2 regions of the Lysinibacillus sp. NPDC048646 genome follow, and region 2 is predicted to be linked to the other one. Evidence: riboswitches for the same ligand, from Rfam matches in the RefSeq annotation. Region 2 holds a riboswitch; the other holds the start of a gene.
The links. A riboswitch is a leader RNA that binds a small molecule or an ion and turns the genes downstream of it on or off. The one in region 2 is predicted to bind cobalamin.
Positions count from the first base shown of each region.

Region 1: linked by a shared signal. The riboswitch ahead of cobT (nicotinate-nucleotide--dimethylbenzimidazole phosphoribosyltransferase) and the one ahead of ACQKII_RS19470 (hypothetical protein) in region 2 are both predicted to bind cobalamin.

Region 1 is NZ_JBNNLZ010000020.1:70,854-74,642, reverse strand. Features, by position in the region: gene ACQKII_RS18490 (aminotransferase class I/II-fold pyridoxal phosphate-dependent enzyme) at 1-229, opposite strand, end outside; gene ACQKII_RS18485 (trimeric intracellular cation channel family protein) at 379-984, shown strand; gene cobT (nicotinate-nucleotide--dimethylbenzimidazole phosphoribosyltransferase) at 1,191-2,246, opposite strand; cobalamin riboswitch at 2,362-2,538, opposite strand; gene ACQKII_RS18475 (rhodanese-like domain-containing protein) at 3,031-3,333, opposite strand; gene hfq (RNA chaperone Hfq) at 3,429-3,659, opposite strand; gene miaA (tRNA (adenosine(37)-N6)-dimethylallyltransferase MiaA) at 3,749-3,789, opposite strand, start outside.
Region 2 is NZ_JBNNLZ010000023.1:21,663-25,451, forward strand. Features, by position in the region: gene ACQKII_RS19460 (hypothetical protein) at 1-156, shown strand, start outside; gene ACQKII_RS19465 (hypothetical protein) at 253-645, opposite strand; gene ACQKII_RS19470 (hypothetical protein) at 1,006-1,788, opposite strand; cobalamin riboswitch at 2,058-2,240, opposite strand; gene ACQKII_RS19475 (YdeI/OmpD-associated family protein) at 2,475-3,068, opposite strand; gene ACQKII_RS19480 (hypothetical protein) at 3,289-3,492, opposite strand; gene ACQKII_RS19485 (ABC transporter ATP-binding protein) at 3,687-3,789, opposite strand, start outside.

The DNA of each region.
Region 1 (3,789 bases), on a different contig from region 2:
CCTCTGCATAGACACGTTCAAGATTGTCACGACCTTCATCATCGTAACCATAGCCATTGGAAGGGTGCAGATGATAATCACTTACCTGATGCTTTCTGAATGCCGCAAGCACCTTTTGTTGATTGTAAAACGCCATGTCCTCTACTTTTGCATGATAAGGACGTACCTTTTCTTCTATTTTAGCCGCGAAAGCTAGCGTTTGTTCTGTTAAATTACTTGTAAAAGTCATTGTTTTCGTCTCCGTTTCACATATGTTCCTGTCTTATCTTATCAATTTGTGCGCAAGCCTGCAAAACTTGCTATTGTTTCTATTTACAAGATGCGCTAAGCTAAGGGGCGGACTTATTACAAATTATTCTCGTATAAGGAGTGAAAGTTGTGGCTTGGGAAGTATTTAGCACCATTGGGACAATTGCCTTCGCCATTTCCGGGGCAATAATTGCGATGGAGGAAGAATACGATTTATTCGGTGTATATATACTTGGCATTGTAACTGCATTTGGTGGCGGTGCCATTCGAAATTTACTGATTGGGTTGCCCGTGACAACACTGTGGGGCCAGGATATGATGTTTCAAATTGCCATAGCGGCGATTACGATATTTTTTATATTTCCACATCATCTTATCCAGCATTGGCATCGCTGGGGCAATTTCACGGATGCCATTGGCTTATCGGCATTTGCCATTCAAGGCGCACTTTATGCTGTCAAACTCAACATGCCAATTAGTGCAGTCATTGTGGCCGCTGTCTTAACAGGTTCAGGTGGTGGGATTGTTCGTGATGTATTAGCTAGACGCAAACCACTCGTACTCCGCGATGAAATCTATGGGGTATGGGCAGCAATAGCAGGACTTATCGTAGGGCTAGAACTATTTTCAGGAGATATCTTTTTATATGTATTATTCGGTGTCATAACAGCATTACGCATTCTCTCTTATATGAAGAAATGGCGTTTGCCGTTGCGAAAGTTGAATCGAGCTTAGCCAAATTACTTTCAATGCTAAATACCAACAAGCCCAAATAGCTATTCTGTTACTTGGGCTTGTTTTCCCCTATTTCTTAAAAAAATAACATGCTACAACGATTACTGTCACCAAGTATTCTAAGTAAATCTATACTTATTGAAAATACGGTAACTACTTTGAAAAGAACTAATTGTTTTTCTTTAATCGAAAATTCATAGATCTGGTTACTTTTCCAACAGCTTCATCGATTCTTCTAATGTAGCCATGTTTTTCATCATGGAGCAAGCTGCGTCCAAAATAGGAAAGGCTAAAGCTGCACCAGAGCCTTCTCCCAATCGCATATTCATATGCAGCATCGGTTCAACTCCGAGCAAATCGGCGGCAATTTTTGCACCTGGTTCTTCAGAGGTATGAGAAGGAATGATATAGTCTTTAACTTTTGGTTCGAGTTCGTATGCAAGAAGTGCAGCAATGGTAGATATAAAACCATCAATGACCACAGGCTTGCGATTAGCAGCGGCAGCAAGTACGACACCCGCCATAGCGCCTATTTCTAAACCACCAACTTTTGCAAGAATATCAATCGCATCTTGGCGATTTGGTTTGTTTAAGGCAATGGCTTTTTGAATGACCTCTACTTTATGTTCAATTCCCCCAGGTCCAATGCCTGCACCGAATCCTGTCACTTCAAGCGGATTACACGCATGAAGAACCGATAATATCGCAGCACTTGGCGTTGTATTGCCAATCCCCATTTCACCTGTCCCGAGTACATTGGCCCCATTTTTTATTTCTCCTGTCGCTACTTCAATGCCTACTTCAATTGATTGAATAGCTTCTTCCCTTGACATGGCAGGACCTTTTGCCATATTATCCGTGCCATATTTAATTTTTTTTAGGATGACACCCGCATCAAACGGAATATCCTCCTTTACACCAACGTCTACCGTTACAATTTTTGCATTTGTAATTTTAGCGATAGCACAAACTCCTGTTAACCCTTTTGGAAAATTTAATGTTTGAAAGACCGTCACATTTTGTGGGTTTGATGTCACCCCTTCATCACAAACACCATGATCTGCCGCACAGACAATAATGGCTTTGTTATCAATATTGGGAAATAATTGTCCTGTTATACCAGATAGTTGCACGGCTAGAGATTCAAGTTTACCTAAACTTCCAGGGGGCTTGCTAAGGGCGTCTATTCGTTCCCTCGCTTCCTCCATCATCTTGTTGTCAGCACCTTGAATGTTTTGAATTGTTTGTTGTAATAAATGCATGAAAATTTCCCCTTTCCTTTTTGGCCTATTACTTTGAAAATAAGAATAAAGAAAAAACAAAAAGCCTGTAGTTTATTCCATAACAAATAAACTACAGACTTTTCCATCGTCTATATAAACCGAAGTCAATTAGGCAGGTCTCCTGGCTCAATTTCAACATTTCATAGAACCTTCCCAGCACCATGCTAGTGGCATTCTCTATGAAACTCCCTTTTACAGTGGTGGGACCGCTAAAGTTTTTCACTTTATTCCCTATTCTCCCGCAATGGGCACCTAATACTTTTATGTAACTCCTTTAAATCTACGACAAAGTGTTTTTTGTGTCAATATACTAAAATAATCGATGTAGGAACACAAAACAGTGAAGTCAAGATAATTAAACTACCGTGAGAACGCGTCTGATATAAGTCAAAAACAAAATAAGCAGTGTATGCACCCAATTATGAATGTCTACTTGACAGTGTATGGGGCTACTTGTTTGGGATATAAAGGGGTTACACATTTTAGAAATGATGCAGCCAACTTTAAGAATGAAAAACTTAGAAAAACGATAAAATTAGTTGATTGGCGTGCAGGCGACGACTCCTTGGGGGGACTAGCGAACAGCTTGAGACCCCCAAGGTGCATTAGCGACGAGGAGGCTCAAGGTTCGCCCCCAGGAAAGCGTCCGCCAAAACGGCAATCAACGGCGTCGAAGTAAAAGCCATGGCAGAAACGATTAATCGTTTCCGCCATGGCTAAACTTTTTCAGTACCCTCGTATAAACGAGGGTTTTACTCAACAATTATTTAAATTCTAACTCGCCATCGTAAGCAAGCATACCGCCTTCAAGGTTTGTTACATCAAAGCCTCGATCTTCTAGAAATGCACAGGCATTTGCAGAGCGTCCGCCAGCTTTACAAACCACGATATACGGTTTTGATGCATCCAATTCTTCTAGGCGATCTGGAATTGTGCCAAGTGCGATGTGTTGTGCGCCCGGGATCATACCTTGTGCAACTTCATCATCTTCACGAACATCGATAATGTATAAATCTTCGTTTGTATCCAGTAATTCTAATATTTCGGTTGTTTCCATTGTTTTCATGTGTATAATCCTCCAATATGTCTAAACTCTTGTACTATTATAGCGTGAACAAAAAAAAACAGCTAGTGTCACACACTAACTGTTCATATAGCCTCTTATTCTTCTGTCTCTGAAAAATCTACTTGCTTTGCTGGAACGAATGTAGAAATCGCGTGTTTGTATATAAGATGCTGTTTGTTGTCAGCGTCTACTAATAACACAGTAAAATTATCATAGGATTTTACAGTCCCTTTTAACTGGAATCCATTTAAAAGAAACACAGTTACAAAAACACTGTTTTTACGTAGATGGTTTAAGAACGTATCTTGCAAATTAATTGATTTCATCAAATGCGCCTCCCCTAATCTCTTTCTACCTCTTCATTCCTATAGTAGCATGTTCTACCAATTAAGCAATTAGTAATTTTTTGAAATTATTAAATACGCCAGTCTTTTTCGACAAATTGCACATCCATTT
Region 2 (3,789 bases):
GTATTTGCTTCACTCGCATCTATTGAATCATACCAATTAGATATAAAAAATCCTATCATTATCAATTGGCTACTACAAATATATTCTACGGATGTATTCGGTATAATAGCTGGTATGACAGTCATCCTTAGTATCTTTAGCGCGCCTAAGAAATGATTGAAAACTGGACTCGGTTTTTAACATCACCAAACCAGGTCCAGTTTTATGCTTTTCGATTCATGCCTTGCGATCAATTATTTATATAAACTCAATTTACTTCAAAATAGCTGAACCAATGCCAAATACACAACCTGAAGATAAAAAAAATGCATGAAATAATAATGCTTCAGATGTAAATGGGTTAAAGCTGCCAAAAAGCACAAAAATGAACATAGTGGGGATAAAGAAAACACACATACAGCCTAATGGGAAAATAAATAAGCGGTATTTCTTACATTTTGTTTCCATCCAATTAATCAGACGTAAGTAAATAGGCGTTGCCACTAACATAAAGGCTAAAGCCCCACAAAATAAAACAGAATAAATATCATTTCCTAATGATTGATCCCACACTATATTTAATATTTTCTCATACGCATAAAATCCACATAAATAGGCGATTAATGATGTCAAAACATACTGTCCAAGATTCTTAAATAGATGCATTATACACCTCCTTTTTTAACTTTTAGTGCGCGAATGGCATTCTAGAAATTTTCCATCTGATTTAATTATAATAAAGAAAAATTTGGTATTTAAGGATAATATTTAAAGCATATAGTAAAAAGTAGCGACGTGTCCTGGGCAAGGCACGAGCATCGCTCTGCTTATGTATCCTGCTGTGGCTCGTCTTTTGCTTTTTTGAGGATCTGGCTGCCGTTTCAAAACATTTGCAGTTTCTTTCACGCTTTCATCGCCAATGCGATTCGCAGGAATCTACATGAATTTTTCCTTTATATCAAAAAAATAGCATACTAGGCGTACTCCTAGCATACTATTTTCACTTTCGAGATAAGCCCCCTACTATTACAAAGCTTGCGCGGTACTATTTGTCTCTTCAACGAGTAAATAAGCAGGTTCCACAATGACATAACCATGATTATTTGAAAAATCAACTAACACGGTGCCAGGCTGACTCTTTAATAATTGTAAATTATCGATAATTTGGAGCAATAGTTCATGACCATTGCCACGTGGGTGCCAATTTAAATGGTAATCGTTCAGTGCTTTTACAGCTTGCATAAATTGCGAGTAATCGTGCTCTACGTATCTTTTTAGATTCGTATATTTATTGGACTCACGTTTTTTTGCAACTACTAACGCTAAATCAGCCAAATACGTCTCATAAAAACGCATGACCATCGAGCACAATAGATCATTCACACGTGCAGCGCTTAAAATCGGATTTGGGTCAAAATGAAGTCTCTCTAAATTTGGTTTTGCACGAACCGAATCGATACGTGTAATTAATTGATAAGCTTCTCCATTCACTTCATAAACAATCGGATTTGTCGGCATATACATCATAAAGCCATTCTTTCTTGTTTTTAACTCATTAGCCACACTTGCCTTGGCGAATAGATGTCCATCATACCCTTCATTTTGAATCCAAATAATTTCTTTGTTATATAAAATGCGGTCAAATAATCGTTCGTTGCGAATAAGTCCTGTTGCTAAAAACTGATCGACAAGTGATTCAATGACGATTCTTGTCTTCGTCTGCTTGCCTACCTCTGTGCGTGGATGCTTACAAATTTTCATAGCTGATTGCTGTTTTTCCTGTGCTGTACATACATGAATATTCGTCATACGTGCATTCCTCTTTTCGTACATATTTTCAAAACGGCAGGTGTACGTCCACTAAAAAACGGATTTCTCCAGTAAGAGGAAATCCGTCATTCAATGGCTATAACACCTTATACATATCATTCATCACGTAACGTCAAACATTGCCCACATAGGAAAGAATCGGTTCGGTACCGAAGACTTTCATTTACTATTATGGGCGTTTGACGTACTGTGACGAACAGCATATTCTGTTTTGTCAACATGCCACCTCCTATTCCTCGTAGGGTTATGGTGTGTACTCGTAATAGGCAGGTCTCCTGACTTATGGTCAACGCATCTTTCCCCTTCCCGTCTAATGACAGTGGTATTGCAAAGACGCTCACATTTTACAGTTGCGGGACAGTGTCGGACTTACACCGACTTCCCTTTTAAGTAAATTGCACGCAATTTACACCTATTACTACACGCTATTCAGTTGTGAAGGAAAATGAACTAAGTCACATTCCTTATAGAATTACTACTATTAATTGTAAAGAACTCTATTTCCAATGTCAATTATAACAAAATATTCCATCTATTAATACTTTTCGTGTGATGTAGAGTAAAGAGGCTTGAATTTTAACTAAAGCTCCAGTTCGTTCAAAAAAGCAGTTTTTCAGCAAAAAAGAATATCTTATAGTTTGGTTAATTTACTTTCTCTCAATAAACTAATCGTTTAATCCTTTTCCATCGAGAATTTGCTGCATATATTTTTCAACCCTTGACTGTCGTGTTTTGGCTTGTTTGGGTTGAGAAAAATAAAGAATGTAAGCCCTTTGCCGACCCGGTGTCAATACTTCAAAAGCAGTTTCCAATGCAGGGACCTCATTGAATTTATTTTGAAGTTCTTCAGGAATGATGATTTCTGTATTCTTTTTATAATTCACTTCCAAACCGGCCTTTTCAACTTCAATGGCTTCATAAATATAATCTTTCAAGATAGTTTCCATTTCAACGATTTCTAGAACATTGGTAAACCGAATCTGGCGTGCCGCCTGTACATTTTCTGTTTGTTGGATTAGAATCCTATGGGGATCCTGTAACAAGGCACCTTTATGAAACAAAAGTGCACAATAGTCTTTAAATCCATGTATTAAAACGATGTTTTTATTGTCAAACATGTAACAAGGATGCTTCCACTTTATTTCTTCAGCCAGCTCACAGTCAAGAACGATATCTCTCAACTTCTCATATTCTTCCTTCCACTTTTTTGCTTTACTTAAAAATTCATCAACCTTCGGATTCATTCTACTATTTGTCATCAAGGAACACCCCGCTTCAGTTTTTCGATCAGTCGTAAGCCTAACCGTTATAGTGAAAAGTCTCCGTTGAAGCCCCGATTTCTTCACTTGAAATGCCTTCAAGCGTAAGTGAGGCACTGAATGATTGTGCAACATTGAAACATTGTACATCTTTGTTACGTTTGTAATGGCAATATCCAGATTTCCTCATCTTTCGTGTGTGAAACTTCTTGAACTATCATTAATCGCTAAGTAACTTAGCTCGAATCGTCTCAATAGGAATATGAGAAGTACCTAGCTGTTCAAGATTTTCAAGTTGATCGCGTGTCATATAGTACATGCTCATACTTCCGTTAATGCCAAGTCGAACTTCGAATAAATTATCATCTAGCTGCGTTATTTCTAACGAGTTATTGTGGTCAAGTTGTAAGTTTACACTTTTCATATGCTATCTCCCCTTTTAAATTATAACGTCAATACTGATAGAAGATATATTTAAGTACTTTGACAACGTGTTGTTGTAGCATATGAGGGAGTCTTCAATCGGCTCTCAGTTAATTTATCGAAATCTAGTTGTTTAACAATCGCGAATGTGTGTTAAATTTTACATTTAATAATATTTTGGAGCTTTTCAACAAGTCATCTCATTGCTTGAAATAGCTTTTGGGCGTAGTTGTCTGTCAATTGAAAAACACCTTTTTCTTTTTTACTTTCATCGACAATGACGCCATCCTTCATGACG